Regions from separate parts of the Pseudoalteromonas sp. SG44-17 genome, predicted to be linked through region 1. Evidence: predicted binding sites of a transcription regulator. Region 1 holds the regulator's gene; each other region holds the start of a gene.

Region 1 (11,143 bases):
TGCTTGAGTTGCACGTTCTCGATCTTGGCTGTCCATGGCACTAACAACGTCTTTGTAGACGGTATCAGGTAGGCTACGTAGTACTTCCCCTAGATCATCGTGACTCATGTCCTCAGTTGCCGCAGCGATGTGCTTCGGCTCCATTTGGGCAATGATCCCTAAACGAACATCTTCTGATAGTTCTTCAAGTACGTCACCTTGTACATCTGGATCAACCAGTTGCCATAATAAGGTACGAATCTTATGCGGGGATGACTCGAGTAATAATGCGGTGTCACACGGAGCTGTTTTTGCCAACATACGCCTTACTTGAACAAATTGACCACTGTTAAGTGACTTGGTCACTTGTTTTAGTTGTTGTAGTGGGTAATCTTGTTCAAAAGCTTCTGGCATTGGCGTCCTTAAAAAATTAATACACTTGATAGGTAGGGTAACTGTTGTCGATAATTAACGCGCTTGGTCTGTTTAATTAACGACTTTATTCAGTTTAACGCAATTTAGTGGTACTGACTACGAGCTATTCTTGTTCGTTAAAGCGTTGTGCGATCAACTCACCAATTGCTGCAAGAGCAGGTTCAGCGTCCGGGCCCTCACATACAACTTTAACTTCTTTGCCTTGGCTACTTTCTAATAGCATTAAGCCCAGTACGCTGTCGCCTGCGGCTTGTTTGTCATCTTGATGAAGTGTGATGCTGGCATCAAACTGCACGGCTAATTGCGCTAATACGCTGGCTGCGCGAGCATGTAAACCGAGTTTGTTTTTTATTAAAAATGTATCTTCTAAGCGCATCAACATTCCTTACTGTAAACGTGAGTTGTTATTCTTGTTCACGATGGCGAATTTTCACATTACTGTGGCTCATCGAGAAGCTTTCACCTATAGTTTGCGCTAGATAAACTGAGCGATGTTGACCACCGGTGCAACCAATAGCAATTGTTAAGTAACTGCGGTTATTACGTTCTAAGTGCGGTAACCAAGTTTGTACAAAGGTTTGGATCTGCCAAGTGAATTTTTGCACGATACTGTGACTGGCTAAATAATCTTTTACTGGTTGATCCAGGCCTGTGAGCGGTTTTAACTCAGGCTCCCAGTGTGGATTAGGTAAAAAACGTGCATCAAATACATAATCGGCTTCTTTTGGAATACCATGCTTAAAACCAAATGATTCAAAGGTGATGATTAGTTTTTTATCTTTTTTCCCTAAAATCTTTTCACGGATTGACTCAGCAAGCTGGTGGACACTGAGATCTGTGGTATCAAGCATGAAATCAGCACGAGTAGTTAATACATCAAGCAACACTTTTTCTTGCTTGATGGCTAAATCCAGTGGCAAAGAGTCCAAAGATAATGGGTGTAAGCGGCGGGTTTCAGAAAATCGCTTGATCAAGGTTTGATCATCACTGTCTAAATAAAATAGCGTCGGATTTGCAAAGCCAGGCAAGTATTCAAGAATGTCGTTAAATTCTTCCTGCTCCTTCGGTAAATTACGAACATCGATACTGACGGCTATTTTGTCGTAATTATCAGAGACACTGCGTACTAATGACGGTAATAAGTTAACTGGAATATTATCTACACAATAATAGCCAAGATCTTCTACTACACGTAAAGCAACAGATTTACCTGAGCCAGAACGCCCACTGATGATGATTAACTCCATGTAAATTCTCCTTCATTTAATACCAATTTTATTAAAAACATGCTCATTCTTGCTTGTTAAATAACCCACTAACTTTGTTTAAAATTATTTATATAGAACAACTATATAAATAATTTCCACCTTGTTCTAGAGCTATTTCCCTGTTGCAATAATTACTCTCTAATTCAATACAATTGGTATGACTACGATTGAGCTGCAATTACATGATACAAATCTTGGTCTGTTTTTGCGCTACGTAGTTGTTTACAAAAATCTTTGTTATTGAGTTTATCAGCAATTGTGGCTAACGTCTTCAAATGAAGTTGGCTGTCACCATCTGGTACGATGAGGGCTACAAATATATCAACTGGGCGATTATCAATCGCATCAAAATCAACCGGTGATTCACTCACTAAAATTATTGCTAGCGGGTTTTCAACACCACTCATACGGCCATGAGGGATAGCAATACCACGACCAATACCGGTACTACCTAGTTTTTCTCTCGATAGTAGTGCGTTGAGGATTTCTTGTTGTGATAGCTGAGGGAGTTGTTCATGAGCCAATTGGCTTATAAATTCAATGATCCGTTTTTTGCTATTAAAAAGGACCGCAGCTTTACTGCAGTCCTGACAAATAAGTGAGCTTAATTTCATAGTGTTAGTGTCGAGCGTGCTTCTCTTTGTGTTTAATTACTTGACGATCAAGTTTATCGATTAGTCCGTCAATAGCTGCATACATGTCTTGGTGCTCAGTCGAGGCAAATAATTCAGCGCCACTGACATGTAATGTGGCCTCTGCTTTTTGGCTTAGTTTTTCTACATCAAGAATAACATGGACATTATTGATATGATCAAAATGCCTTTCAAGCTTGGCAAACTTATTGTTTACATAGTCTCTTAATGAATCAGTAATTTCTACGTGACGACCAGTTAAATTTAGTTGCATAAGCATTTTCCTCTTGTGATTTTACGCCTTAAATCAAACTTTTACGTTGATTTGACGGTGGAATAGCCAGCGACTCGCGGTATTTTGCAATAGTCCGTCTAGCTACTTTGATACCTTGCTCTGCCAATATATCTGCAATCTTACTATCACTCAATGGTTTCGCTGAGTTTTCTGCACTGATCAATTTTCTGATCAATGCTCGAATAGCTGTCGAAGAGCATTCGCCGCCGTTCTCAGTGCTTACATGACTTGAGAAAAAATACTTTAACTCAAAAATACCACGGGGGGTATGCATGTACTTTTGTGTCGTTACGCGAGAGATTGTTGATTCGTGCATCTCAACCATTTCAGCAACGTCGTTTAGTACCATAGGTCGCATTGCTTCAGGGCCATGCTCAAAGAATCCCTGCTGTTGTTTTACAATGCAGTTAGTTACTTTGAGTAACGTCTCGTTACGACTTTCTAGGCTTTTAATAAACCATTTAGCTTCTTGCAAATGCGAGCGTATAAATTGGCTGTCAGTGCTTGATTTTACTGAGCGTGACATTGCCGCATATTGGCTGTTCACTCTAATTTTTGGCATGCTGTCTGGATTAAGTTCAACCACCCAGCGACCTTTAATTTTTTTCACCGAAACATCAGGTATAACATACTCTGACTCTTCGCGTACTATAGTATCCGCAGGCTTTGGGTTAAGGCTGTGGATCAGTGTCATTACTTCTTTCAGCTCATCTTCTTTAAGCTTAGTCTTTTTCATCAAAGTGCGATAGTCACGACTAGCTAATAAATCGATATGATCAGTTAAAATCATTTTAGTCTCGCTAATCCAAGGAGTTGCAGGATCAAATTGATTTAATTGAATACATAAACATTCTTGTAGGCTGCGCGCAGCAATACCAACAGGGTCAAATAACTGAATGCGTTTTAACACTGCTTGCACTTCGTCGAGTTCGATTTCTTCTTCGTTATTACCTTGATTTAAGCTCTCTGCGATGTCTTCGCAGCTCAAGGTTAAAATACCTGAATCGTCAACAGCTTCAACAATCGCAATGGCAATGGCTTCATCGGTTGGACTAAAAGGTGTGAGCTGTAATTGCCACATCAGATATTCGTGCAGGGTTTCAGTTGAAGCACCTTGATAAATTGACTCATCTTCAGGCATTGGGCCGGATGACGTATTTGGCGCAGCACTCATGTATTCGTCCCAGGTGACGTCCATAGCCATTTCGTCACTTAAAGTCTCTTTGCTTAATGCTTCGCTACTTTCTTGTTCATATTCGCTGGGCTTGTCGTCTGCTGATGCACTAACGGTTAAGTCATCGTTGTCTTGTTTTTGTTCGTTTTTACCAGCCGTGTCGTCTGAATATTCATGCTCTTCTAGCTCTAACAATGGATTGCTGTCGAGTGCTTCTTGAATTTCTTGCTGGAGATCCAATGTACTGAGTTGCAATAAGCGAATTGCTTGTTGCAGCTGTGGTGTCATTGTAAGTTGCTGGCCCATGCGCAGCTGGAGTGATTGCCTCATGTATCTCTAACAATCCTTTTATTGTTATCATCGTTAAGTCTAGCAGATACTTAGCCGAGCGTGGCTTTATAGCCTAAATTGCTCGCCCAGGTAAACATCGCGGACTGTTTGGTCGGCAAGTACATGCTCAGGGGTACCTGATGCAATTAACTCCCCATGAGAAACTATGTAGGCTTTTTCACAAACATCAAGGGTTTCTCGTACATTGTGGTCGGTAATAAGTACGCCAATACCACGGTTTTTAAGGTGTTCAATAATCTTCTTTATATCTAACACTGAAATAGGATCAACGCCAGCAAAAGGCTCATCAAGTAAGATAAATTTTGGATTTGCGGCTAAAGCGCGTGCAATTTCAACTCGACGACGTTCACCACCAGATAATGCCATACCTTGGCTGTCGCGAATATGTTGAATGCTAAACTCATCAAGTAAGCTGTCTAGTGCTTCTTCTCTGGCTTGTTTATTCAGCTCTTTACGAGTTTCTAAAATAGCCATCAGGTTTTGATAAACAGTTAACTTACGAAAGATGGATGATTCTTGTGGTAAGTAGCCAATCCCTAACCGTGCGCGACTGTGCATTGGCAGTAAAGTGATGTCATTATCATCAATACTTATTTTACCTTTGTCGCTAGGTACTAAACCCACAATCATATAAAAAGTGGTGGTTTTACCTGCGCCATTAGGACCCAGTAAGCCAACAATGCTGCCTGCGCTAACTTCTAAACCCACGCTTTTTACAACTTGGCGACCTTTATAGCTTTTTGCTAAAAATTCAGCTTTTAATATACTCATGGCTGCCCTTTAGGTTTGTCTTTTTTACTGTCAACAGGTACCAAAATAGTGTGTACGCGATCGTTTGAGCTTGCGCCTTTTTCAGCACTGATCAGCTGTTGGTCCATATCATAGGTAATGCTTTTGGCATTAATTTTTTGACCTGCTTGAGTGACTTGTGCATTACCAATTAACGTTAAATAGCGCTTGGCGACATCGTAACGGACTTCATCAGCACTGGCGCTCATTATTGTGCCATCAGTTTGTTTTTCTTCAAAGTAAGCAGGGTTACCAGTTGCAACAAGCAATTGTTTGTTATTGCCTAAATCTTCGCGCTTATGGACTTCAAGTCGATCCGCTTTGATACGGCGGTTACCATGAATGATTTCAACATTTTTTTCAAAAATACCGATATTATCTTTCAGTTGGGCAAGCTGCTTTTCAGCACTGATAGAGACTTGATCCGCAGGTGGTGCCGTATTTTCAGCAAAGCTTGCAAAGGCAATGAATAAGCTTGGTATCACAAGCAAGTGAGCAAATTTATTGGTCATAATATATGGTTCGCGTATGGTTAATTAGTTCTACCACTTCGGCTTTTAAGTCGGCATGGAGGCCGCGCCCAGTGATCTTTAAATTTGGTCCGATTAATTCAACTGGTTGTTCTGAACTCATGGTTTGTAGTTCAATATCAACCTGAATATTATCTGCGTTTATATGTTCAATCATGGCATTATTGGTCAGGTTTTTAGCAACCACATTACCTTCTAAAATTAATTGATGATTTTCATATAGGGTGGCTTCATCGGCATTAATTTGCCACGTTTGCTGTTGATTATAGAGTGTAAAAATAGGTTGTTCAAAGTAAGTAAACCCTAACTGTTGGTAAAGTTCCATTTTTGCAGCTGTTACTTTGTGGCTAATTTTACCTTGTTCATCAAACGCGGTTTGTTTTAATGCCACCGCAGTATAATCAGGTTTTGCTATTATATCTTCTTGGTTTTGTTTTATGGCAGTGCTTTGATAAAAATACGGATACCACAGCCATACCATACAGCCGACAAATAATACGCATAATATTAAACGCGCACTATTCATGAGCTTGTGCCTTCGCTAGTTAATGATTTACCATTTTCGAGCATTAATAAATCAGTGAGTTCACGCACCGCTCCAAAACCACCAGGGAGCATGGTTGTATAATGTGAAACTCGCTTGATCAAGGGGTGAGCATCATTTACTGCCACCGCAAAACCAACTAATTCCATTACCGGCAAGTCAGGCCCGTCATCGCCTATGTAAGCGATTTGTTCATCGCTTAACTGCAATTTATCTTTGAGCTGTTGATAAGCTTGCAACTTGTTTTCTTGACCTTGGTAAATATGCGGTACTGTCAGGCTAGTCATCCGTTGCTGAACTATCTGTGAATGACGACCGGTGATCACGGCAACTTCAAAACCGCTATTGATCAGTGCTTTGATACCAAAACCATCTTTAGTATTAAACGCTTTGAGTTCTTCACCTTGATTGCCAAGATAAATGCGGCCATCTGAAAACACCCCGTCGATATCACAGATCAGGAGTTTGATTTTTTGTGCTCGCTCGCTCGCATCATCTGAAAGTGGCTGATATAAGTCAGCAAACTGCATTATAAAACTCCTGCTTTGAGCAAATCTTGCATATTAAGAGCACCAATAGGGTGGTGTTTATCATCAACTACAATTAAGCCATTGATACGCTTATTCTCCATAATATTGAGTGCCTCGGCGGCAAGCATATCTGCAGTTGCTGTAGTGCAAGAGCGGGTCATGACAGTGCTGATCAAAGTACTGTGAATATCCATTCGTTGCTCTAAAATTCGGCGTAAATCACCGTCAGTAAAAAGCCCTGCAAGTTGCCCTGTGTCATCAACAATGGCCGTCATACCTAAGCCCTTGGCCGACATTTCGATTAATGCATCTTTGATACATTGCTTGTCATTGATCATAGGCGTTGCTGGGCCACTGTGCATAATATCTTTTAAACACAATAGTAAACGTTTGCCTAAGCTTCCCCCTGGATGCGATAGCGCAAAGTCATCGGCAGTAAAGCCTCGGGTTTCTAACAGAGCAACGGCTATTGCATCACCCATCGCAAGCGTTGCAGTCGTGCTCGCAGTCGGGGCGAGTCCTAATGGGCAGGCCTCTTGACTTACTTTGATGCATACATGAGCATCAGCCCAATTTGCCATTGATGATTCAGGGTTACCTGTCATGGCGATCATTTTTGCGCCAATACGTTTAATAACCGGAATAATATTCAGTACTTCGCTGGTTTCGCCTGAGTTAGAAATAAGCATAACCACGTCATCACGAGTGATCATCCCTAAATCACCATGACTTGCTTCACCCGGATGGACAAAAAACGCAGGCGTGCCAGTGCTTGCCAGTGTTGCAGCAATTTTATTACCAATATGCCCAGATTTCCCCATACCGACTACTATGATCCTTCCGTGACATTGATACATCAATTGGCAAGCTTGATTAAAGTTTTCGTCTAGATATTGGGTTATATCAAGCAGTGCTTGGCGCTCTATTTCTAGCACCCGCTTACCTTGTTCAATAAAATTTAACTGCGTCATTGTGTTATCCATTTTGTGGGTAGCATTAAGCAACTTGGCTAAAAATATAACTCTGATATGCTAAAAATGCGACCAATAACAGGCCACCTTCAACTCTATTAATGCGTCTTGTACCTTTAAAGCTCAAGGACATAGCTATAAGGGCTATGGTGGCACCAATCATAATTAAGGCATCACGGTTTGCAGCTGAAGGGTCAATAATTGAAGGGTTGATAATCCCAGCCAGTGGCAACACAGCTAAAATGTTAAAGATATTTGAGCCAACAATATTACCCAGTGCTAAATCATCTTCGTTTTTTAATACCCCAGCAATACAGGCTGCCAGCTCAGGCAGACTGGTGCCAATAGCAATAATGGTTAACCCTATTACTAAATCACTTAGGCCAAAGTATTTGGCTATATCAACTGCTGAGCCAACTAAAAAATGTGAGCTGACAGGCAGTAATATCATACCAATAATTAACCAAAATAAAGCCGATTTGGTGGGCACGTTATCTGGTACGTCTTCACAGGCTTCACTTACAAATGGGTCATCAGCTTGGTTTTTAGCGCGAATAGAAATAATAACTAAGCCCGCAATAAAGACCACAAAGCCTATGATTAATGCAACGCCCTCAGCAAATGAAAAGTAGTTATCCGAAAATATATACCAGGCGGCGATTGACACTAGCAGCACAAGCGGCATTTCGCGTTTTAATGTCATTGATGATACTGATAGTGGGCGCAATAGCGCGGTAATACCTAAAACAAGTAAAATATTAGTGATATTTGAGCCAACGGCATTACCCACTGCAGTGTCAGTTTTACCTGCAAGCGCAGCTGATGCTGAGACCATCATTTCAGGGGCTGACGAGCCCATAGCAACAACTGTTAAACCAACAATAAGAGTAGGAACACCGAAATTTTTTGCCAGTGCCGCAGCACCATATACAAAGCGATCTGCACTCCAAACGAGAGCTGCAAATCCGAGAATTAAAATGACAAAAGAAGTCACCATTACGTTACGCCAATTATTCAAAATGAGATGGCTGCAAATAGTAACAAAAGCCAACCTGAAAGTATAAATAAAAGAATCTGCGAAGCTTGTTAGATTATGGACTGATTTGGACTGAGAAAAATTATTTAAGCGACGGTTAAGCCAACTGCTGTAAGCTTTGCAGCGCTATTACATAGAATATTACAAAATTTTACGATTTGTTTTTTCCATCTTGGTGTAAAAACGCTTAAAATAGGTGAACTAGTGAAAATAGTAATGGAGAGCGACTTGTCGCAACCAATAGTAGAAATCAAGGATGTAAGCTTTTCTAGGGGCAATCGCTGTATATATAAAAATATGAGCTTTAGTGTCCCTAAAGGAAAAATTACGGCAATTATGGGGCCAAGCGGAATTGGTAAAACCACCATGTTGCGTTTAATTGGTGGCCAATTAAAACCAGATAGCGGCACTATTTTATTCGAAGGCAATAACATTCCTACCATGTCGCGCAAAGAGCTTTATGCGGCGCGAACCAAAATGAGTATGTTGTTTCAAAGCGGCGCATTATTTACCGATATGTCAGTGTTTGACAATATCGCTTTTCCGCTGCGTGAGCACACTCGTCTAAGTGAAGATTTAATTCGCCTTGTGGTGCTAATGAAATTACAAGCTGTTGGCTTGCGTGGAGCACAAGATCTAATGCCTTCTGAGCTGTCAGGTGGTATGGCACGTCGTGCTGCATTAGCGCGTTCAATCGCGCTTGATCCTGAATTAATTATGTATGATGAGCCATTTGCAGGCCAAGACCCTATCTCCATGGGTGTGTTGGTTAAGTTGATTAAGTCGCTTAATCAAGTGCTTGGGTTATCATCATTAATCGTAACTCACGATGTAACAGAAGTAATGAGTATTGCCGATCACGTTATCATTATTGCCGATCAAGGCGTTATTGGTAGCGGTACACCGGATGAAATGCGTAATCATGAATCGGCCCTAGTTCAGCAGTTCTTAAAAGGATTATCTGATGGCCCAGTGCCGTTTCATTTTCCTGCTCAACCTTATCAAGAAGAATTACTGGGAGGGCGCCGCTGATGTTTGATTTTTTGCAAATGCTAGGTCATAAAACGTTAGGACGGTTTGCTGCACTTGGTCGCTCTACTCAGATGTTGATAGGTGCGTTGTGGAGTTTGCCTAATTTTAGAAAAGGCACGCCGCTTTTAATACGGCAATTATATATGGTCGGCTCGCAGTCACTATTGATTATCATGGTGTCGGGCTTATTCATTGGTATGGTGTTGGCGTTGCAAGGCTACACCGTACTAGTTGGTTATGGTGCAGAGGATAGCTTAGGCCCATTAGTAGCATTGAGTTTACTTAGAGAGTTAGGCCCTGTTGTTACTGCATTATTGTTTGCCGGGCGAGCTGGTAGTGCATTAACCGCAGAAATAGGTTTAATGAAAGCGACTGAGCAGTTATCAAGTCTTGAAATGATGGCTATTGACCCTCTTAAACGTATTATCGCGCCACGCTTTTGGGCGGGCTTTATCAGTATGCCATTACTGGCGTTGATATTTTCAGCAGTTGCAATTATTGGTGCTCATTTAGTGGGGGTTGATTGGTTGGGTGTTGATACGGGGAGTTTTTGGTCAATCATGCAGTCACAAGTGTCATTCCAGCAAGATATTTTAAATGGCATGATCAAGAGTTTTGTATTTGCCATCGTGGTTACATGGATTGCGCTTTATAAAGGCTACGATTGTATACCGACCTCTGAAGGGATCAGTAAAGCAACAACAGAGACAGTTGTACACTCATCTTTGGCTGTTTTAGGGTTTGATTTTATTTTGACAGCGGTAATGTTTACTAGCTAATAAAGGTATAGATAATGAATTCACGGAAATTAGAAATTTTAGTTGGTTTTTTTGTTGCGCTAGGCATAGCAGCTTTTGCTATGTTGGCGTTAAAAGTTGCCAATGCAGGGATCAGCGGCAACGGCGAAACCTACTTATTGAAAGCCAAGTTTGAAAACATTGGTTCATTAAAAACACGTGCGCCGATTAAAGTAGGTGGTGTAGTGGTTGGTCGAGTTGAGGGAATTTCAATTCACCCACAAGAATTTGTGCCAGTTGTTGATATGACGATTGATGCGCAATATCAATGTCGTTTTTCAGATACCAGCTCAGTTTCAATCCTGACATCAGGCATTCTCGGTGAGCAATACTTGGGGATTAACCCTGTTATTGCCCCAAAATCAGCTGAACAAGCGTGTTTAGGTGTTGCGGTAACGAGTGATGATAAAAACTTAGGGTTAGACGAGTTATTTGGTGTTGAGAGCAAAGCCTTAAATGATGGCGACTATATCACTGACACGAAATCAGCATTGGTGCTTGAAGAGTTAATCGGGCAATTTTTATTCAATCAAGGCGGCGAGTAAGTAATTATGTTTAAGAAATTTTTAATGGTAGTTGCGCTGACTTTCAGTGCCATTAGCGTAGCAAGCGATGCGGTCAATTTAACAGACCCATATAAAATGGTCCGCCAAGTATCTGATAATACTTTTCAACGTATTACTCGTGACCAGCCTTTAATCGAAAAAGATAAGGAGCACCTACGGGTTATTGTCAAAGAAGAGTTGATGCCTTACATTGATTATAAATATGCTGCACTGC
Region 2 (11,143 bases), on a different contig from region 1:
GATATCTAAAATTGTATCGAGTTTGCGTTTTTCTTCGCCACTCATTTCATGTCTAGCATCACTTAACTCGTCAAGTTCAGTTACTTTGGCACCATCAGAACTATCGGTCCCTTCGGCTTCGGCTAAAGCAGCCGCCCATTCGTCCATTGTATCTTGGTCATCACTCATACTATTAAACCTTTTTATTCTCTTACCAGTCTAAATCTACGCCTTCGGAAAGGTGTAGATCATCTTCTAGTTCTGCTAATTCCGCATCTGAATCAAGCTTTTTGCCACCTTTTGTAAAGACATGCAACTCTGATTTGACTGATTCAGGACGTTTAATTTTTTCACTAATTTGCAGCGCGACGTTATCACGAGAGCGACCCATTTTAGCCCTAAAGGTTGGCAGCTCTTCGACAAACACCGTTATGTGCTCTGGCATCTCAACAGGAATAATATCCCCAGCCTTAAGCTCCATAATTTGCGCTAAGGTTAAATCAACTTCAAGCAGTTGTGTTGATATTCCAACTTCAACATCCATAATCTCATCACGTAAGGCTTTGCTCCAACGTAAATCGGTATCTTCAGTATCTGATTGCACACCAGCATCGAGTAATTCACGAATAGGTTCAAGCATTGAATACGGCAATGCGATATGGAAATCCCCGCCACCGCCATCCAGCTCAATATGGAATGAACTGATCACCACCACCTCGGTGGGACTGACGATATTAGCCATTGCCGGATTAACTTCTGAATCAAGATATTCAAAAGACACATCCATTACCGGCGCCCATGCTTCTTTGTAATCTTCAAAGATTATTTTTAATAGCATTTGTACAATACGGCGCTCAGTAGGTGTAAATTCACGACCTTCTATTTTCGCATGATAGCGACCATCGCCGCCAAAGAAGTTATCAACCAGGATGAACACTAACCGTGCTTCCATAGTGATTAACCCAGTACCTTTAAGAGGACGAAAGCGCACCATATTAAGACTGGTAGGAACAAATAAAGTGTGGATATACTCACCAAACTTTATCATTTGTACGCCATTGATAGAAACTTCAGCAGTACGGCGCATCATATTAAATAAGCTAATGCGCATGTGTCGAGCAAATCGTTCGTTCACAATCTCCAGAGTCGGCATGCGACCACGAACAATACGATCTTGTGAAGAAAAATCGTATTGCAACGTATTACCGCTACCATCATCACCGTCCTGTAGATCCTCCTCTTCGACTTCATCGACACCATGCAACAGGGCATCGATTTCATCTTGGGATAATAAATCACTCACGCTGACCCCTTATTGCATTACAAAGCCGGTAAACAACACCCGCTCAATTACTTTACTACCCTCTACATCAGTTAACGCGGCTTGTACTTTATCAAGCGCTGCTACTCGTAGGGTTTCTTTGCCTTCGCTAGTACCAAGCTCATCTGCGGTGGTGGTTGAAAACACACCAAGCAATGTGCCTTCAATAAGTGGAATATGCTTTTTAGCCGTTTCTTCATTCACATCACCGCGCACTAGTAATTGCACTTTTATTTGCACAATGCGATCACGACTGGCACCAGGTACGTTAAAAATAAAAGGTCGAGGCATCGCAACATATAAGGCACTGCCAACCTTTGCACCACTACCACTTACATCTGCAGTTTCAGTTGCTGATGCAACAGATTCATCCGCAAGTGTTTCAGGAGCAGCGTCGGAGCCAGACATCAAGAAAAAGCCAGCTGCACCACCAATTACCAATACCACAGCAATAATAATTATAATCAGCTTTTTTTTACTTTTACTACCGTCTTCAATTTCTAAGTTTGCTTCTTCAGCCATGCTGCTTTCCTTTATGCCTTAATAATAGCGATATTACGAGTGTCACCGCGCACCATCAAGTTATTTATTTTTATAGTCTTATACCTCATATAATAGCAGGTGTTAGGCATAGTAATCTATTGATGATGAAGATTGTTGCCCAGAGCCTCGAATTGGTTGCTGAGTTAATGCACTTTCCTCTTCATTTTGTTGCTGATTTGCCTGTTGACCACGACCATTTTGTTGTCCGTCACCACCAGTATCACTTTGACTATTTCCCTGCTGGATACTGCTTTCACCCAGTTCAATTCCCTGCTGTGCTAACATTTCTCGTAATCTCGGCATTGATTGCTCAAGAGCTTCTTTGGCTTGCTGATTTTGTACCACAAAGTTAATTTGAGCTTGTTCTGCATCGCTACGAATACGAATTTGCATACTACCCATTTCTGGCGGATCAAGACGTATTTCAGCTTCTTTATTATTGATACTTAGTAATGCACTCACTCGTTCTTGTAGTAATTTGGCTGCATCACTTTTCATGATATTCAATGCTTGTAACACAGTTGGATCAAGATTTATTTGTCTTGTCTGTGATGTAGGGCTCGCTTGCTGGGCATGCATTACTTGCATATCTGCCAAAGCTTGTTGATAGCTTTGCTCACTCCCTTCTACAGCCGAGGCTGTCGTAACCGCAGTGGTTAATCCGGTGAGCTGGCCAAACAATTGATTTACACGTGTCAATGTGTTGTCGCGCACAGGGCTTTGCTCTGCTTTAATATTTTCAGCAAGTTGCTCACTTTTTAGAACATTATCTTGCACTGCCAGTTTCACTTCTTGCTCTTTGCTCGCGGCCTTTATAAGTGCATCTTGTGGCGCAGATACTTTATTTGTATCTGATTTAGCGGTGTTGCTATTGGTTGTTGTAGTGCTTACTAAATTATCTGTCATTGACTGAACCGTCAATTGAGCTTTTGACTCAGTCTTTTTTTCAATACTCTCTGGCTGAGCTAATTCTGCAATAGCCGTATTGATCTGATTTAATAAAGCCCCCTTAGGCTGCTCAGTGCTCACAAAATTTTGTAATTGCTGGCTCAATGCCTGCTTTTGTACAGGACTCAACAGCGAAATATCTTTACTTAGTTGGGTTAGCTCTGCCGTGTTCATTGTCGCAACTGCCGTGGTAGGTTTTGCAACTTCTTTACTATTAAGCTCTACAAATTCAGCCAGCATTTTTTTTAAGTCAGTTACGTTAGCCGGTGATGGATCTTGCTGACGAATGACATCAACTTGATTTTGTAGCTGTTTTTGCTGCTCTGGTGTTAAGCTCGCCAACAATGGGTGTTCATTTTTTTGTACTGTAGTTGGTGAGTTAAGCAATACCTTACTGATTTGCTCTAATACAGCACTGTTACTATGCTTTGCCTGTGTAGCTGCTTTTTCAGCTACATCAGTTTGAGAGCCAATCGTAGTGGTTGATTCCACACCTTTAACTACTGGTTCTGCCTTTGAAGCAACGTCCATTGCTACTGCAGTAGCACTTGTGGTTGCTTGTTTGGCGTTAGCAGTAACGTTAGCTACAGTTGCTTGCGCATCTGCAGTTAACGCTGCACTCTGTTGAGGTTTTTCTTGCTGAGCAATCCTTGTGTCCGAATCTTTAACTAATACTTCACTTTCTTGTGGTTTAACTTGTTGAGCAAGCGTTACGTCCAAACCTTTAGCTAATACTTCACTGTTTTGTGGCTTACCTTTGCTTGTATTTTCAGCAATATTTATTTGAGCTGTTTCATTGCCAACTTCCCCACTCTTTAAGGTAGCTGCAGCTTGTTGGTTTGTTGGCTGCATTGTCATCGCTTTATTTTGCGATATCTCTTTTGCCACTTGAATATCATCAATAATAGGAGTCACAGCATCATCAGGAGGGGTGTTTCCCTTCAGTTGAAGCTGTTTATCAATCGCCTCTGCCAGCACCGTTTTTTCAGTAAGTAGCGTTGGTTTTAGTTGTTTATCGACTAGTTGTGCAATAGGATCATCAGTGGCAGGAGTGTCTGTATCAATAATAGGCGTAACATCATCAATTGGACGAGGTCCAGTGACTTTAATAAGCTTCGGATCTATTTTTTCTTCACTGTATTTACCCAACGTTGAAAGTAATGAGGCATTTGCAACAGTTGGCGTATTATTTACCCGAGTGTCCATATTGTTGGCTGCCGTGATCTGAGCAAGCATTGCATCACCAGACATATCATCACCTGACATCGTTTTCTCATCACTGCTGTCAGTGGGCGTTTTTTGCGCTTTTTCAGCAGCAACTTCGGCTTCACTTGCAGCTGACACAGCGCCAGATGAGTTAACTTTCATGGGTGTTTCTGCAGCATTATTAGCGTTTTGTAACTCACTAAAGAAATCACTATCGGTGCTTTCTTTACCTGTTGCCGCACTGCCTTTGGCACTGTCTTTTTTATTTAACTGAACATCCTGCTCAGTTGAGATAAACACTGAAAGATCACTAATAGCCATAATTCACCTAGATTAAAAGTGGCAATTTGCCGCCGCAGTTTGCCAGAATAAATACTTCATACGTTAAACAAGCAAATAATATGCCTAAGCTAATTTTAATAAATAAATAATGCTATTTTGGGCGATGACTATAGAGCGCGACGTCTTTGATAAAATTGATTTGCAGAAAATTCATCAAGCATTTTTTGTTCATTTTTTTGTGCGATTACATTCGCTTTAAGCTGCTGTTTTTCTATTAATTTAGCAACGGCTTTAGCTTTAATCTGCTGTTTCAGCCATAAACTTTGTCGTTGTGAAACAACTTGTTTAGCAGTACTGACGGTATTGGCTTGTTGACGAATAGCTTCTTCTATTTTGGCTATAAAAGCATGGTATTGACTAAACCCTGCACTACTTAAACCAGACTTTCCTTTTAAATGTAATTGCTGAGTATACTCCAAACGAAAGTTATTCAAGCCTTGCAATTTTTGTTGATTGCCTTGCAAGTTTTGCTGCGCTTGTAAATAATTTATCCGTAAAGTTTCTTCTTTATCATTTTCTATTTTCAGCAATAGATTGAGCTTATTTGTTGCCATTATGCTTGTCCTAATAATTGCGCAAGCCCTTGTAGGCCATCATCATAGCTAATCACATCTTTCATGCCTTGTTGTAGAAATGCATTCACTCTTGGCATCATATTAATGGCCTGATCAAGCATTTGGTCGGTGCCTTTTTGATAAGCACCTAAAGTAATCATATCTTTATTTTGCTGGAACATTGAATACACTTGTTTTAACACTCGCGCTTGTTGCATGTGTGCTTCTGAGACAACTTGTGGCATCACCCGTGAAATCGATTTTTCTATATCAATAGCAGGATAATGACCACTGTCAGCGAGCTCTCTGGATAACACGATATGACCGTCTAAAATGGCTCGCGCCGCATCAGCAATCGGATCTTGCATATCATCCCCTTCACTCAGTACAGTAAAAAACGCTGTGATAGAGCCTTGCCCTTCGCCGCCATTACCAGCACGTTCCACCAGCGCGGGTAGCTTTGCAAATACTGAAGGCGGATAACCTTTAGTCGCCGGTGGTTCACCAACCGCAAGCGCTATTTCGCGCTGAGCCATGGCATAACGCGTTACAGAATCCAGTAGCAATAAAACATTTAAGCCTTGATCGCGAAAGTACTCCGCGATAGTTACCGCACTTTCACAACCTTTTAATCGCATTAATGGCGATGCATCGGCGGGAGCAGCAACTACGACAGAACGCTTACGCCCTTCCACACCGAGTATTTCTTCGATAAATTCTTTTACTTCGCGGCCACGCTCCCCCACTAAACCAACAACTATTACATCAGCTTCTGAGCCTCGGGTCATCATACCCAGTAATACCGACTTACCCACGCCTGAGCCTGCAAATAGCCCCATGCGCTGGCCTTGGCCAACAGTTATCACTGAATTAATAGCGCGTACGCCAACATCCATCGGCTGCGTAATTGGTCGTCGAGATAATGGGTTAATTGAATTTTGTGCAAATTTTAAGTAATGCTCTGCTTTAATAGCTCCAAGCCCATCCAACGGACGCCCTAAGCCATCAACAACACGACCAAGTAAACACATACCAACAGGCAGTCCGGTATCATTTACTTGTGGGATCACTCGCGCTCCAGGTAGTACACCAGAAATATGGTCATTTGGCATCAAGTAAAGCGTCTGATCATTAAAACCAACAATTTCAGCATCAACAAAACCATGCATGGTTTCAATTTTACATTGGCTGCCAACTGGCGCGCGTAATCCTTTCGCCTCTAATGTTAACCCTACAACACGGGTTAAAATTCCCGCAACAGCAGGCGTTGGGCTATGAATATGTTTTTGATACTGTTGTAAACGTTCACTTAATGGGCGTGGTTGAGAACTCATTGCAAACCAAAAATAGCGTTAGATACCACTACTATGCAAAAAACTATCCAACGTTTCTTTGACGCGGGTTTTTATAGTCATATCAATAGATGACTGAGGTGTTTTTACTTGGCAACCGCCGCGATCTAAAGTCGGCTCTGCAACTAACTGCCAATGGTTTTCAGCTAGTGCAGCTTCACCATAACTATTTTTAACCAGTTCAATGTCTTCAGGATGTAAATGAATACGCACAGTTTGCTGCTCATTGGCTAACGCATCGATACACTGCTTTAAACTTTGCAAAATGATTTCAGGGGAGGTTTTAATTTCTTGATAAACTAGCGCTTCGGTTAGCATTACGGTTAACTGTACAAGTTGCTTTTCGGCGTCATCATCGACTTTAGCTAATGGTGCTGACAAACTATCCAACAATGCTTTTAGACCCGTTAGCTGTTCTTCAATCAGTGGTTTTACTTCTTCTTGACCTTGTGTTTTACCAAGCTCAATGCCTTCTTTATAACCGGCTTCTTTTCCCTCACCTACGCCTTTTTCAAAACCATCAATATAACCCTGCTCGTGGCCTTGTTTTAAGCCTTCTTCGTAGGCATCTTGACGAATTCGTTCCAGCTCAGCCATTGTTAACGAGGGCAGCTCAGGCTCTTCGGGCTCTAGTGCTTGTTCACTTTCTTCAAGCTCTTTACGATATAAATCGGCCAGCGGTGTACCAAACGCCGTTGAACGACCATCGAATTTTCGAGTGTCTTGCGTAACATCTGGAATTGGCCAGTTTTCTAATAACTCATCAACTGCTTCACTGGCTCGTAAAGGACGACCTTGATATTGAGTAGGTTTGCTCATGGTTTACAAGAACTCCTCACCACCACCACCACCAAGCATAATTTCACCTGAATCAGCGAGACGACGTGCCGTAGATAAGATCTCTTTTTGCGCGGCTTCAACTTCGCTGATCCGCACAGGTGCCATTGCTTCTAAATCATCAGCAAGCATCTCTGCAGCCCGTTTTGACATATTGCCGAGGATTTTCTCTTTCAATGCATCATCAGTACCTTTGATGGCTTTCATCAGTACATCTTGTTGGACTTCTCGCAAGATAGCTTGAATACCACGATCATCAACATCCATTAAGTTTTCAAATACGAACATTAAATCTTGGATTTGTTGCGACATCTCTTCGTCATGCTCACGGATAGAATCCATCAACTGACCTTCAATATTAGTATCGAGGTAGTTCATGATATCTGCCGCCGCTTTCAAGCCGCCCATTTTTGCAGCTTGCGCACCAGCTTGTCCGGCAAATTGTTTTTCCATTATCTCGTTCAACTCTTGTAAAGCCGCAGGTTGAACTTCTTCAAGGTTGGCGATTCGCATGGTTAAATCTAAGCGCACTTTTTCAGGAAACTGCGCTAAAATTTCGGCCGATTGCTCAGGCTCCAAATACGATAAAACGATAGTTTGTATTTGCGGATGCTCATTGCGAATAATATTGGCAACCTGCTTTGAGTCCATCCATTTCAATGAATCAAGACCCTTGGCACCAGATCCCATAACAATTTGATCTATCAGGCTTGCCGCTTTATCTTCACCAAGTGCCGCAGTAAGCGCTTTTTTGATAAAATCTTCTGATTGGAAGCCAATCGTACTAAAGCTTTGTATTTGTTCTATAAATAAATTGTGCACGGCACTGATTTTGGCTTGCGATAGATCATCTATCGCCGCCATTGCCATACCCACTTTTTGCACCTGTTTAGGTTCAAGGTGCTTTAATATTTGCGCTGCATCTTCTTCGGATAAGCTTAGCAATAAAATTGCGGCTTTATCTACACCGTCTAATTTATCAACATCAAACGCTGCTGGCAGTTGTTTTTGTTCTTGATCAGTCATCTTCAGTTAACCACGCTTTCACAACTTGTGAGGAGAGTTCTGGCTCATTTGCTACTAAGGCACGAACAGCTTTTAATAAGTCTTCATCGCCATGTAGGTCTGGTAACTGTAGTGTACCATCACTTGAGAAGCCAACCGAAGCAGAATCAAAATCTTTATTTAGCATATCTAGGGTGTTATCACCAATATCTACACCAGAACTAAGCGCATCATCATCATACTCTTCAAGGGTATCATCTGGGTAAATCAAGCGTTTCAGCATAGGTTTAACCACCGCCATGATTAGCACTATAATAACCAATGCGCCAAGCACTAAACGCACAACTTTCATAAACCAGTTTTGTTCCCACAGTGGCACTTCAATAGCTAAGTCCATCGGTTCACGTACAAACGGTACTGTCACTACTTCTAATGCATCACCACGCTGTAAGTCAAAACCCACACCACCTTGCAGTAAACGACGAATATTTGACAGTGCTTCAACTGAGCGAGGCTCCATAGTCGTTTCACCATTTTCACCCACTTTTGCCACATAATCGACTGCCACAGACACACTAATTCGACGAATAACACCACTTTGCTGACGTGTGTGGGAGATAGTAGTATCAAGTTCATAGTTACGTGTCGCTTCTTTGTGAGTGCGACTGGGTGATGAACCAGAGCCTGCACCACCTTGACCGGCAATTTCAGGAATATTTGAATCTGTTGGAGGCTGATTTGTCAGCGCGCCAGGAATACCGATAGCTAACCCGCCGATGTTGTTTTCTTCAAAGGTGGTTTCACTGCGTACCGCCGGTAAATCAGGGTTGTAGCGTTTTTGAGTTTCTTCAATCGCACTAAAGTCCATACTTAAATCGACTTGTGCAGTGTAGTTACCCATACCAATAACTGGCATTAAGATACCATCTATTTTATCTAGATATTCTTGTTCACGTTTACGTTCAATATCGTATTCTTTGCGTGAGCGAGCAGCTAACGCACTTTGCGATCCTGAATTAAGTAATCGGCCATTTTGGTCTGTTACAGTTACTCGTGACGGCTCTAAACCTTGCACTGCTGAACCAATAATATCAACAATGGCGTCCACTTCTTCACTACCGAGCATACGACCACGTTTTAAAGTTAATACCACTGTTGCGGATGGTTTTTTCTCACGACGAGCAAAAACATTTTCTTTCGGTATTGCCAATAATACTTTAGCACGCGTGACATTTTGTAGTTCCTCAATCGTACGCGCTAGTTGTTGTTCACGACCATGCTTTAAACGTTCACGCTCTAAACGCTGACTAACACCAAAACCCATATCTTGCATGATAATATCAGTACCCGAGTTCGGCGCTTGCTCAATACCTTCGCGGGTCATTAACAATTTAATATTTTGATATTCATTTTCAGGAACAGAAACCACATTGCCATCAAGTTGATAGTCAATTTTTTGTGCATCTAAAAAGTCGAGCGTTTGAATTAGCTCTTCCGTTGGCATTTTTCCAAGTGGACGCATATCTGGTTGACGTGCCCAAATAATCACAAAAATAGCAATCGCTAAACAAATCGCTAATGCAATAATTAGAGTAACCTGACGCAATACATCAACGCCGTTTAATGCACTTAAATAGCCTGACTTTTGTTCTTGTTGATCGTCATTATCAGTTTGGTCGATACCGCCGCCGGCCAAAGCAAGATCTGTTGATTGATTAGATTGCGCCACAATAATTCTCCACTACCTAGTTAAACAGGCATGTTCATGATTTCTTTATAGGCTTCTACAAGTTTGTTACGAACTTGCACCGTAGCTTCAAAGGCAACTGACGATTTTTGTGATGCGATCATTGCATCCGCTAATGACACATTTCGATCGCCCATTTCAACCGCTACGACTTTTTGTTTCGCATCAGCTTGAAGGCCATTCACTGTATTGAGTGCATCACTTAACAAATCGCCAAATTGGGCGCTCGAAGTAGGCTGCGCCTGCGTCGGTAATTTGTTTACTTGATTACTACGACCAGCTTCGAGAGCCATAGATTGCATTTCTTGAAATAATGCGCTGTTTTGAATTTTCATAATTGTCTCTGACGATGCAGTTTACTAATAACTTAATAAAGCACAAAGCATGCCAACTAATAAAACAATAAATATCAGAAACTTAAGATTTATTTTAGTTGTCAGAGTTTTGACAAGTTTACGCCCAGCAAGGCTGAGCGTAAATTAAATAGTGAAGGAAAACAAAAATTATAGAGGCTTAAGCAGGTAAGGTGATCCCCAAATCACGCATTTGAGCCAATTTATAACGTAATGTTCGTGGGCTGATCCCTAATGTTTCAGCTACATCTTTACGCTTGCCTTGGCAACGATTTAGGGTTTCTAAAATAATTCTATGCTCTTTATCTTTAAGTTCATCTTTGTAACTTCCCGAATCCAAGCTTGGTAATTCTTCACGCAGCTGATTTCGTTCTGCTGTCGCTTTTATTGCTGGCGCTTGCAGATCATAATAAGCATCATTAGTTGGTGAACTTGTAACCGCCGAAGTCGCCCTTTCTGGCGCTGAATTGACCGGTACTAAACTTGCTGATAAAGCCGCAGTTAGAGGAGTCTGGGTTAAATTTTCAATAAAAATAGCACTTTCGTCAATCATATCACCGTGGCGTAATATCAGCGCACGCTGGATCACATTATCCAGTTCACGCACATTACCTGGCCAAGTATGAGCTAATAATTTTTTCTCTGCCGGTTCGCTAAGTACAGCGATAGGCTCTTTGCTTTTATTGAGATGACGTTCAATTAAATGCTTTGCCAACACGACAATATCGCCTGGACGTTGGCAAAGTGGACGCCACATCAACGGAAATACATTTAATCGATAATATAAATCTTCTCTAAACTGGTGCTTAGCCACAGCCTCTTTTAAATCACGGTTACTGGTAGCCAAAATACGCACATCCAGCTTAATAGTTTTGCGACCACCTAAACGTTCAACTTCGCGTTCTTGTAATACACGTAATAACTTAGCTTGTAGGCCTAAATCCATCTCAGTGATT
Region 3 (11,143 bases), on a different contig from region 1:
GCATGTTCTTCAAACACTAATTCACGAGTCATATTAGTGTAAGTGCCGGCCACTTTCTCGGGTGTACTTCCTTGCCAAGCAACCACTTTGCCAAAGTCTTTATACCAGCGCCAATAGCCTAATTTATGGCGTAAACGATAGGTACAGTTAAAATAGCCTTTCTCGGTGGATAAAAATTCTAACCATTCGATACGAAAATGTTGTTTATCTTTAGGATGTATTTTTGCTAAATAATCATCCAAATTAACCGATTCAACATCATAACCCAGCTCATTTTTAAGTCGTGGTTGATAAATGATTGGACTTGAAGATTGCCAATCCCACACCCCTGAACGACTGCCCTCTAATGCTAACTTTAAGCGCGCTTCACTTTCTTGGCTTTCTCTATGGGCTGCTAATAATAATTGCTGAATTCGATTACGACGCATAATCCAAGCCGCAACTAATCCAAAAAAAACCAGTGCGTAAAGCACTATAAACTGAGGCGCGCGCCATAGCGGGTATTTTACCACAATGTCCAATACTGCCGGTTGTGTGTAGTCGCCAGTAAGCGGATCTTTAGCCCAAATTTTTAGTTGGTATTTGCCGGGGTTAAGTTTTGGAAATAGCACTCGGTTATTATTACGGGTATAAGACTTTTGCCCATCAGAGAGTTGATACTCATAAATAATACGTTCTTGGTAGTTAAATGCCATTGCCGAAAAAGCCACTTCAAGACCTATATCGTCGTGCTCTAAGGTGATTGTTTTTATTGGTTGCTTAAGATCCGTAGATAATTCACGAGACATCAAATCAATGCTGGTTATATTTACATGATCAATTAAACCATGCCTAGGTTGATTATCATTTGGGTAAAAATAACTAAATCCCTTTAACGTACCATAGACTATTTGGCCGGTTTTTAAACGCGTAAATGCACCACTATTAAACTCGGTAGAGACCAGTCCTTCTGATGTCGTAAATTGCTGAAAATGTTTGTTTTCTGGATTTAATCGCCAGATCCCTTTATGACTACTCATCCAGATCATTCCAGCATCATCTAACACCATATCGTACAATAAGGTGCCGAGCTTATTTTTATCTAAATCTATGGTATACAACAGCTTGTAATTCGATGCATCAAGACCAATTAAGCCAAAATTCGATAACGTGATCCACAGCACATTATTATTATCAACAATATAAGACATTACATTAACGGCTACATTTTCGTGTTGCTGTGGCACGGTATAGATTTTTGTTAAAGCAAATGAGTTTGGATCAACCTGATAAAGCACCCCTGCATTATAAAATAACGGGGAGTCAGGTTTGGTAGATAAAGGCGGTAAGAAACCATAAGCTAAAAACGGTTCAAACTTTTCAAATTCACCACCTAAAGGAGTGATCTTTTGGCTGTCGATATTATAAACAAACATGCCATGATCAGAATGAACATAAAATAATTCACCATTTGGCATCAATACTGAGCCATGTATCCACCCTGTGATCAGGTGTTGCTGGCTTGGGTCGGCTGTTGTTGCAGGAAAAATTTCATAGCTATGCGGATCAAAACTAAAAATCCCGCGATTAGTACGCAGCCACAATTTATCTTTATAAGGAGAAATAGCGTAGATATTAAATTCAGTGGTAAACAAATCAGCTTGATAATCTTTTAAAAACACTTGCCCTTGATTAGTTTTTAAATCAACCGCAGTTAAACCATTATGAGTTGCTAGCCAGAGTTTATCTTCATACTCGGTTATGCCCCAAATAGAAGGGTGCGATAAACCATCACCGGAGAGCATGCTGGCATTAACATTTTCAAAATGATAATTATCATAAGGTAAATAAAATGCCCCATCACTTTTAGTAGCTGTCCACATAGCGCCGTTACTATCTTTGACAATATCGATAACACTTGGATCTGCCAGTGAGTATTTACTTTCTTTTACTCTATTATTTTTAGTCAGCTCACCGCTATTCAAATCGAGACTAAATAAACCTTTATCGGTGCCTAAATCAAGCACCCCATGGTCATTTATTATTTTCCAAATATTAAGATCGTTCAATATGGTTTTATTTTTAAAAGGCACATCTGGGCGCTCAAACATACTCGGTAAATCACTAATATCAACTTGATATAAACCACGTACGGCCCCCACTAACAGTTGCTCATTTTCGCCTATTGCAAACGACTTTATATAATTTTGATACACATGGTCTGGCTCGGTGCTTAAATGCTCTAATTTTCGGTATTGCCCAGTTGCTATATGATAGACATATGCGCCAGTACTGGCGGCAATGAAGATATAACCTTTGTAATGTAATAAATCGCGGATCACGGTATTACGAGTGCGCTCTGGTAATTCAAAAATAGTCTCAATTTGGCCCGTCGCTAAATCAAGGCGAGCAAAGTCCCAACCACGGCCAATCCATAATGACTTATTATCGGTGGCAACCATACTAAATACAGACTGACTTAAGACTTGTTCTTCACTGGTGGGTTTTGATAAAAATTGTTGATAACTATCGGTACTTGGATCATAGCGAAACAGCCCTGCAACTAACGATGCAATCCAAATATAACCATCCGGGTCTTGATATATAAGGTCAATAATTGCTTCATCTAATTCCCCGTTTGGCCCTGCAATATGTACTACCTGATAGCCATCGTAACGATTTAAGCCTCCTTCAGTCGCCAACCAAAGATAGCCGCTTTTATCTATCAACATGGTATTGACATAGCTTTGTGATAAACCTTCACTTGGCGATAAGCGTTTTACCTGCGCCATAGTAGCTTGGCTAGCAACAACAAAGGCGGCTAACAAAAAGAACACACTAGCCTTAAACCATTGACCCATCTAAATTTCCACGTGGTTGTTTTAACAAATTATTTTTACTAGCACTGCATAGCTACGATATTTCGTTGCTTATAGACAGTAAAGAGTGTATCTAAAGGTGGTGGCAATGTTAACACAAAGTTAAAGCCAATTGATTGATAAAAATCAGCTAAATAGTTATAAGCAAATGTATAAACGAGTGAATTTTGATTAGACAAGGTATGAATTAGTAGTTTTTTTGCAATTCCTTGACCGCGCCAAGCAGGTGCAACCAGCAAGGTAGACAAAAACAAATAATCACTGCGATTTTGAATTCTGCATGCCGCGACAATAACTAAGTCATTATAAACAACCCACACTTGATCTTGTCTGGTTGCCCGACCTCGGGCTTTATATTGATCGTAAAACTTATTCACTAAAGGGGTTTTAATTGGCTCTAGGCATTCAAAACGCAATGCCGTCATTAACTTTGCATCGTCGCTAAATATTGTTCAAATTGCTGCTTCAAAAACATCTGCTCTGCCACTGGCCGACTATGAATTGTATTGTATATTTGCTCACGAGTACTCTTACCACGCTTTATTTGATAAGCCCAAAACGATGCCTCGTAATCCAATTGAATTTGATATTTTTGTTCACGAGGTAGTAAGCATAAGTTAAACGACATAAATTACCAGTTATTACTAATCATATTAATGCCCAGAGTATAACAAACATTTGCCTAAAAGAGTCACGGCTAAACTTGCGCTTTTTAGCTTTTAAACGTAGATTGGTGGCGTTTTTAGTCCTAATATGGAAACGCTGTGATTAAGTGCTTTTTTTATCTCATATTGCTCTGTTATTCACTAACGCCACTGAGCACTATAGCGAACACGCAACATATGCTGTTTAATCGCCCAGCCGATACCCCACAGGCTCGCTATGTGATTGAGCTGATGACCCTTGCATATAAGGAACTTGGCTATGATGTACATATTATTGACTTTAATCACCAAAGCGCTTTATCTGCAGCGAACAATGGCACGCTTGATGGCCAATTAGGGCGAGTGGCCAGTATCAGTCAACAATATCAAAACTTGCATCCGGTTAACTTTGCGCTATTTGAGTTTAACCTTGTGCTATTAAAAAACTGCCAACAATGTACATTTGAGCAGCTAGACAATATCGCCATTCAAGTTGGTTATCCTGCAGCGCAGAGTTACCTTAACGAACACCCTTTTATTGGTGACATTATTAAGGTGAAAAGCGTCACTGCTCAACTTAATTTACTCACTCAAGGTAAAGTACAAGGTGTGATTTTACTCGACTTTTTATTGTCTACTAAACACCCTCAGTTTAATGTTAAGCAATTTCAAACTGAAATACTGGCACCAATAAAAAGCTATCACTTTTTGCATTCACGCCATAGCGCATTAATTCCTAAGCTTGAAAAAGAACTGCATAAACTCAATGAAAATGGCACAGTTCGTTTACTCAGGGCTAAACATAATCTTGATTAAAAACCAAAATCCCCCTGCTCCGATGGTGCTGACTTAGCGATAAGTGCTTGGCGCTTTTGCAAGTAACGTTTATAACGCTGTTGACACAAACTAATGACTTGCTTTTTTTCTACGTTTGAAAATGAATTCCAACCAAAGCGTTCCTCCCGACTTCGATAGCAGCCTTTGCAATAGCCTCGGTTATTTACCTCGCAAATGCCTTTGCAAGGACTTGGAATTTCAAAAATTTCAATTTGTTGCATAACAAACATCGGCCAATAAACACAACTTTAGTATAGCCCGTTTTTTAAACGAAAAAAAACCGTAACTTAATTACGGTTTTTTTGAAGATGTTTTACATTAGTTATTGGCCGCTTTCGCTACTATTAAACTCAACCTTACGATGAAATGGCTTAGCGTACATAGCTAACACCAGAGGTTTTAATTCATCTGGAACACGCGCCATACGCATCTCAAATGCCTGAGCATCGGCTTTATTAATCACCGCCTGTTTACAGCCACCAGCGATATAATTTCCTGGGTGTAAAAAGAACGAATCAATAATTTGCTCATCGATGGTTTTTGCCAGCTGCTCTGGTGATTCACACCCGTCTTCAATTGGTTGCCCAAATGCTAAATGAACATGCCCTTTGGCGGTACTAAAACCTTCAACAATACTGGCAATATCTTCACCCGCTGACTTTACATATTTACCATGATGCTGCTTATGATAAAGCTCTCTGGCTTTGGCTGTTGCACAAGGTTCATATTGATATGAAATTGATACTGGTACAATTTTTAGCTCACGTACATACTCAGCAAACTCTTTCTTTTGCTTACGACCATTAAGCTGCAACATTTTAAGTAGCGCAGGATCTGTTTGATCAAAGCCATCTTTAGCGCGGCCTTCTTTTTGTGCAATCCAAATTGAATCACCACCAGCAAGCGAATCGTAAATATAAGCTGAAAGCTGCGATAGTGCTCTAAGCATTTCTTTTGGCGCTTTAACTGAGCGCTTAACAATAAAGCTTTTATTTAAACGCATCAGTTCGGTGATATAAGGGATTTGCAGTAAGTTATCACCGATGGCGATACGGACTGTCTTCATTTTGTGACTGAATAAGCCCCAATTAATTAAAGCAGGATCAAGTACGATATCGCGATGATTTGAGATAAACAAATACGCTTGCTTTGGATCGAGTTGATCCAAACCAGAAAAGGTCACCTCAGTTGTGGTGCGTTTTACCAGCTGTGCTAAATACTTAGCAACGATTTGTTGAACTTGCTCAACACTGTTGATAGCGCCCCACTTTTTACGTAACTGATACTTTACCAATGTTCTAGATAAAAAGGGTACAGCTGATAAAAAACGCGGTAAGTTATATTTTGCAACTACATCAATAAACGCATTATCATCAATCAAGCGTGCAACCGAAGCGGCTACTTCATCATCATTGTAAGGTCTTATATCTGCGTACTTGTCCACTGGTTCACTCATTACTGCATCTTTAAAGTTAAAAAAACGGTGCGCTCGTGCGCACCGTTTATATTCTATAGGCGATTATAACTCAGACAACCTAAAATGCGAACTAAGTCATTAATTTGGTCCATTGTTTATATTTTATAACAGCTAAAAATCTTTTTAATAACATTCAATTATGCAATGCTCTTACCAGTGCTGCGGTATTTACTAAACGCTCCTTTAAGAACTAAACGCGCCATTAACAGTGCTAAAATAGTACCACAGAGAAGGGTTAACCAATGTGGTAGCACTTGATGTTCATCACCTAATAATGGTGTAACAACAAAGCCAAATTCAGCCACTAAATAATCGGTTAAAAAACCAAATATCAAAGCGACACCTATTACACCAACTAAATAAGCAACCACTGCACGCTTACCAAGCTCATTGGCAACCACGCCAAGCGTCGCGACATTAGTGGCAGGACCTGCCAACATAAAGACTAAAACAGCGCCAGGTGCTACGCCACTTAATAACAAACCAGCTGCAATCGGCGTTGATGCGGTCGCACAAATATACATGGGAATACTAATCACGATCACCACCAGCATAGCCAAAATACCACTGCCCCATTGGGTTAAAAATGATTCTGGTACATAAGTTTGCACTAAGGCTGCAAAGAACAAACCAATCATTAACCACTTCATAGTGTCTGATAGCAATTTGTTACAGCTAAAACTCACTGCCTGTTTCATCTTTTGCCATTGGCTGGCTGGTGCTGCACTTGATGTATCGCAACAACTAGCCTTCTCTTCAACCGCTGCTGGTTTCGTTGAACAGCAACTAACCTTCTCTTCGACCACAGCTGATTTCGTTGAGCAACAACTTATCTTCTCTTCAACTGCTGCTGGTTTAGTTGAACAACAACTAACCTTCTCTTCGACCGCTGCTGATTTCGTTGAGCAACAACTTATCTTCTCTTCGACCACTGCTGATTTCGTTGAACAACAACTTATCTTCTCTTCGACCGTAGCTAGTTTAGTTGAGCTGCAACTTATTGTCGTTGCTCGCTTTTGCTCATTATTAACTTCACTGATGTGATCTGTAGTTTGCGTTTTTTCAGCATCACGCCCCACTAAGACACCAGCGACAATAGCACTGCAAATCGCCGCTATTGGACGAATTATTGCCATAAAAGGACCTAGTAACACATACGATACCGACACCGAATCAACCCCTGTTTCTGGCGTCGATACTAAAAACGCAGTGGTAGCACTTTTTGAAGCGCCTGCACGTCTTAAACCAATTGCAGCAGGTATTACACCGCACGAACATAATGGCATTGGTGCGCCAATTAAAGCAGCTTTAACAGTCGTCCAAAAACCTTCTTTTCCCAAGTGTTTATTTAAGAAATCAGCCGGTAAGTACACATTTAATAACCCAGCTATTAATAAACCGAGCATTAACCAAGGTGCAGATAATAAAAATAACTGCCAAAAATTATTGATTAAGTCCATCAATGTCCTCCAAAGTGGTTAATATCGAACAGTTATCTGCGGGCTCTTTGCCTCCGCAGCACTTATCAGCTAACACGGATAATGATTGATGAAAACGTGTTAATTCAGCAATACGCTCTGCGACTAAGTCACGCTTTTGTATTGTTAAGTTTTTAACTTCATGGCAAGAATGCTGATGTTTTTTAAATTTAATTTGTAATAGTTCTTTGATCTCAGCCAAGCTAAAGCCAACATTTTTAGCGCGCAAAATAAACATCATTTGCTTAAGATCGGTTTGGCTATAATCTCGATAACCTGCTTGCGTTCGCGCTGAAGGCGTTAACAAAGCATGCTTTTCATAGTACCTTAGGGTATCTGTAGAGACACCTAATTGACTGGCAAATTCGCCTATTTTCATCACCGTCTCCAATTAACATATTATCAACTGATGCTGAGTATAAACCTTAGAGTACACACCAAGGTCAAGCATTTATAAATTTTTATTATGAAGGAAAGCTCATGAATATTACTCTTCTCGATACTGCTACGCTTGCAGGCACATCCCTTGAACCTCTTCAAAAACTTGGCAACTTCACTAGTTATTCACTAACCAGTCCAGCACAAGTATTAGCGCATAGTGCAGGCGCTGATGTCTTGATCACCAATAAAGTGGTACTTAATCGCGAAACACTGGCAAAACTCCCTGAATTAAAGCTCATATGTGTAGCCGCAACTGGCACTAACAATGTTGATTTAGTCGCCGCTAAAGAGTTTGGCATTGCCGTTACCAATGTGGCCGGGTATTCAACACCTTCGGTTGTACAACATACCTTTGCACTGATCACCAATTTACTGGGTAATACTCACCGCTACATTGCTGATTGCCAACAAGGGTTATGGCAACAAAGCGAGATGTTCTGCCGCCTTGATTACCGTTTTAATGATATAGGAGGTAAAACTCTGGCAATTATCGGTTATGGTTCGCTTGGTAAAGCTGTTGCGGATGTTGCACGTGCTTTTGGTGCCAATATAGTTATCAGTGAGCGTAAAAACCAAGTAACTAGAGAGGGCCGAACAGAATTTTACCAAGCAATAAAAACAGCTGATATTATTAGTGTACACTGTCCTTTAACCGATGAAAGTCGTGATCTGATTGGTGCTGCTGAACTTGCTATGATGAAACCCAATGCCATTTTAATTAACACCGCGCGCGGTGGTATCGTTAATGAAGCTGATTTAGCCAACGCACTGAGCAATAACCAAATTGCAGGAGCGGGATTTGACGTATTGAGTAAAGAACCAGCTGCGAAGGATAATCCATTGGCCGCTTATCGTGGTGATAATTTAATACTGACTCCACATATTGCATGGGCCAGTGAAGAGTCAATCATTCGCTTAGTAAAGCAAGTCAGCTTAAATATTAGCGCATTTAGCCAAGGTGAAAGTTTAAATAGACTGGTCTAATCAACTAACTTTTAGTTAGTCACGCTATAAAAGGTGGTTAAATATAATGCACCACCTTACAAAAAAATCTAATTCATTGATTTTAAATAACATAAAATATTGGCTAGTTCTTTGCTAGCTAATAGATAAATTAAAATCAATATTTAGTATCCAGGATAAAATAATGAAAAAAGTACTTTTAATTGCCGCGCTTGCAGCCCCTCTTCTTACTGGTTGTGTAATTGCAGTATCCGATGGTGAAGCACAAACACACTGGGCTGGTAATAGTTCAAGCTGGGAAGAACATCATCAATTTAATCGTGAAAGCATCTCAGGGCTCACTTTAGATACCAGCTATCAAAATGTATTAAATAAATTAAAAACTCCCGACTTTACAGAATTATTAAAAAAAGACGGTGATGTATACCAAGTACTATTTTATGCCACCCACAGTATTCACTCTGACGGAAAAATGACAAAAGATGAATGTACTCCACTGGTCTTTAAAAACGAGAAACTGATTGGTGTGGGTGATAGTATTTATAATTCACTTAGCGCCATTTAGACACAAAACTAAAGCAGTAAAGAGTGGAGCATATTCACTCTTTATTTGCTGTAGTAACTGACTTTACTAACTTGCGTCAATAACTCGAGCGATAATTTTATCGCGGCCACTATCTTTAGCTTGATATAAACCTAAATCGGCTTCTTCAAGTAATATATGCTCAGAATAAACTTGACCAAACTCAGTTGTAGCAACCCCAATACTTATCGTAATGTGAGCGGCATTGAGTGATGCTTTATGCGGGATAGCTAGCGTATTAACAGCATCTCTGAGTTTATTAGCAAATTTTAATGCCTCGTGTTGGTTGGTATCGGGTAACACTGCGGCAAATTCTTCTCCACCGTAGCGCGCAACAAAGTCAGTGCCACGCTCACACGCTACAACTAATGCATGTGCAACACGTTTAAGGCAGTCATCCCCGGCACGGTGACCGTAACAATCGTTATAACGCTTAAAATGGTCTATATCTATTAATAGCACCGATAACGGTGTACCAGCTCGACGGCTGCGACGCCATTCTCGCGATAAGCTTTCATCTAAATAACGCCGATTGGGTATTTCTGTCAGCCCATCAATGGAGGCGAGCATTTCTAACAAATCATTTTTTTGCTTAATCAATAATTGATTTCGCACTCGTGCACGTACTATTGCGGGACTAAATGGCTTAGCAATATAGTCCATTGCGCCTAATTCAAACCCTTTTGCTTCATCATCATGGCTTGTATTAGCTGAAATAAAGATAACTGGAATAGCGTGCGTAGTTGAATTTTCTTTTAACTGAATTAATACCTCATAGCCATTAATGCCAGGCATTACAATATCGAGTATAATTAAGTCAACCGCAGTTGATTTAACAAATGTCAGGGCTTTTTCACCACTTTCAACTAAAAATATTTCGTGATCATTCACTAATGTTTTTTCCAACACCAATCGATTTAATGGGTCATCATCAACGATCAGTATTTTGGCTTTCTTCAACATTTACTGAGCCTTGTATTTGAATATATCTATTTACTTGTGCTAGTTCGAACTCTAACTGACTCAGGGATATTTGCCCTACGTCTGGTGTCTTGCGTAGTCTACTTTCTAATTGCTGAGCGGTAGCACTTAGGCGATTAAAGCCAAGATTTCCTGACACACCTTTAATACTATGCACTAACCGTTCCAAAGCTTTTGCTTGCATCGGTACTTTTAATTGCTGCAGATGACTTACACACAACTTAGCAAGTTTATCCAGCATAATCTGCAATAAATCATTATTACCCGAGAATTGTTCTAATGCAAAAGAATGATTATAAAAAACAGCGCCGGTAATTTGTAGTTCATTGATCGCCGCTAATAACGTTGCTGCAACCACTGGTTTTGTTAAATGTTTATTCATACCTACGGCAAGTGAGCGTTGCTCGTCAGCTGCTTCACAATGCGCAGTTAGCGCAAAAATAGGTAATTGCTGTTGTTCATAACTTTGTCGCAATAAAGCGGTTGCTTGTAACCCATCGACTTCTGGCATTTGAATATCCATTAAGATCAGATCAGGCATGACTTGTGCAACCAAATCTATCCCTGCCATCGCCGAAGTTGCTGTCATTACATTAATATGTGCTTGACTTAAAATATTACTAATAATATCTAAATTAAGCTGATTATCATCAATAACTAACACTAGTAAGCCCGCAACGTTGAGTTTACTCTCTGCCGTTGTCAGATTTACATCAGGGCGTTTAGATATCGGCTCAACTTGCTGTATTCGTTGTACTAATGCAGAACTTTTCACGCTGCACATTTGCATACCTTTAAGAGTAGGCAGCGGAGTATTTGGAGCATTTTTAACAACATAAAGCTGCGTGTTATTACTCATCAATGCTGTTTTTATATTGTCT

Evidence for each region. The regulator sigma-54, encoded in region 1, starts transcription at its own class of promoters, with help from an activator protein. The targets are predictions, from matches to a motif close to GTTGGCACGNNNNTNGNNT.
Region 2: the regulator sigma-54 is predicted to act here: its motif matches at 4,388-4,406, upstream of H5182_RS08690 (flagellar hook-length control protein FliK).
Region 3: the regulator sigma-54 is predicted to act here: its motif matches at 8,818-8,836, upstream of H5182_RS04835 (DUF3192 domain-containing protein).

The regions. Positions count from the first base shown of each region.
Region 1 covers NZ_JACJEV010000051.1:1,022-12,164, forward strand. The annotation lists gene mgtE (magnesium transporter) at 1-393, opposite strand, end outside; gene H5182_RS20815 (HPr family phosphocarrier protein) at 518-790, opposite strand; gene rapZ (RNase adapter RapZ) at 819-1,661, opposite strand; gene ptsN (PTS IIA-like nitrogen regulatory protein PtsN) at 1,844-2,296, opposite strand; gene hpf (ribosome hibernation promoting factor) at 2,301-2,588, opposite strand; gene H5182_RS20835 (RNA polymerase factor sigma-54) at 2,617-4,113, opposite strand; gene lptB (LPS export ABC transporter ATP-binding protein) at 4,180-4,905, opposite strand; gene lptA (lipopolysaccharide transport periplasmic protein LptA) at 4,902-5,435, opposite strand; gene lptC (LPS export ABC transporter periplasmic protein LptC) at 5,425-5,979, opposite strand; gene kdsC (3-deoxy-manno-octulosonate-8-phosphatase KdsC) at 5,976-6,527, opposite strand; gene H5182_RS20860 (KpsF/GutQ family sugar-phosphate isomerase) at 6,527-7,498, opposite strand; gene H5182_RS20865 (calcium/sodium antiporter) at 7,524-8,495, opposite strand; gene mlaF (phospholipid ABC transporter ATP-binding protein MlaF) at 8,751-9,566, shown strand; gene mlaE (lipid asymmetry maintenance ABC transporter permease subunit MlaE) at 9,566-10,345, shown strand; gene mlaD (outer membrane lipid asymmetry maintenance protein MlaD) at 10,360-10,908, shown strand; gene H5182_RS20885 (phospholipid-binding protein MlaC) at 10,915-11,143, shown strand, end outside.
Region 2 covers NZ_JACJEV010000009.1:41,397-52,539, reverse strand. The annotation lists gene fliN (flagellar motor switch protein FliN) at 1-168, opposite strand, end outside; gene fliM (flagellar motor switch protein FliM) at 191-1,282, opposite strand; gene fliL (flagellar basal body-associated protein FliL) at 1,292-1,822, opposite strand; gene H5182_RS08690 (flagellar hook-length control protein FliK) at 1,925-4,318, opposite strand; gene fliJ (flagellar export protein FliJ) at 4,447-4,893, opposite strand; gene fliI (flagellar protein export ATPase FliI) at 4,893-6,227, opposite strand; gene fliH (flagellar assembly protein FliH) at 6,246-7,064, opposite strand; gene fliG (flagellar motor switch protein FliG) at 7,068-8,108, opposite strand; gene fliF (flagellar basal-body MS-ring/collar protein FliF) at 8,101-9,816, opposite strand; gene fliE (flagellar hook-basal body complex protein FliE) at 9,837-10,169, opposite strand; gene H5182_RS08655 (sigma-54 dependent transcriptional regulator) at 10,348-11,143, opposite strand, start outside.
Region 3 covers NZ_JACJEV010000004.1:145,800-156,942, forward strand. The annotation lists gene H5182_RS04790 (EAL domain-containing protein) at 1-2,840, opposite strand, end outside; gene H5182_RS04795 (GNAT family N-acetyltransferase) at 2,879-3,283, opposite strand; gene H5182_RS04800 (DUF3283 family protein) at 3,283-3,486, opposite strand; gene H5182_RS04805 (transporter substrate-binding domain-containing protein) at 3,701-4,318, shown strand; gene H5182_RS04810 (DUF1289 domain-containing protein) at 4,315-4,560, opposite strand; gene H5182_RS04815 (1-acyl-sn-glycerol-3-phosphate acyltransferase) at 4,662-5,795, opposite strand; gene H5182_RS04820 (SO_0444 family Cu/Zn efflux transporter) at 5,954-7,276, opposite strand; gene zntR (Zn(2+)-responsive transcriptional regulator) at 7,260-7,673, opposite strand; gene H5182_RS04830 (D-2-hydroxyacid dehydrogenase) at 7,775-8,719, shown strand; gene H5182_RS04835 (DUF3192 domain-containing protein) at 8,883-9,263, shown strand; gene H5182_RS04840 (diguanylate cyclase) at 9,330-10,244, opposite strand; gene H5182_RS04845 (PAS domain-containing hybrid sensor histidine kinase/response regulator) at 10,213-11,143, opposite strand, start outside.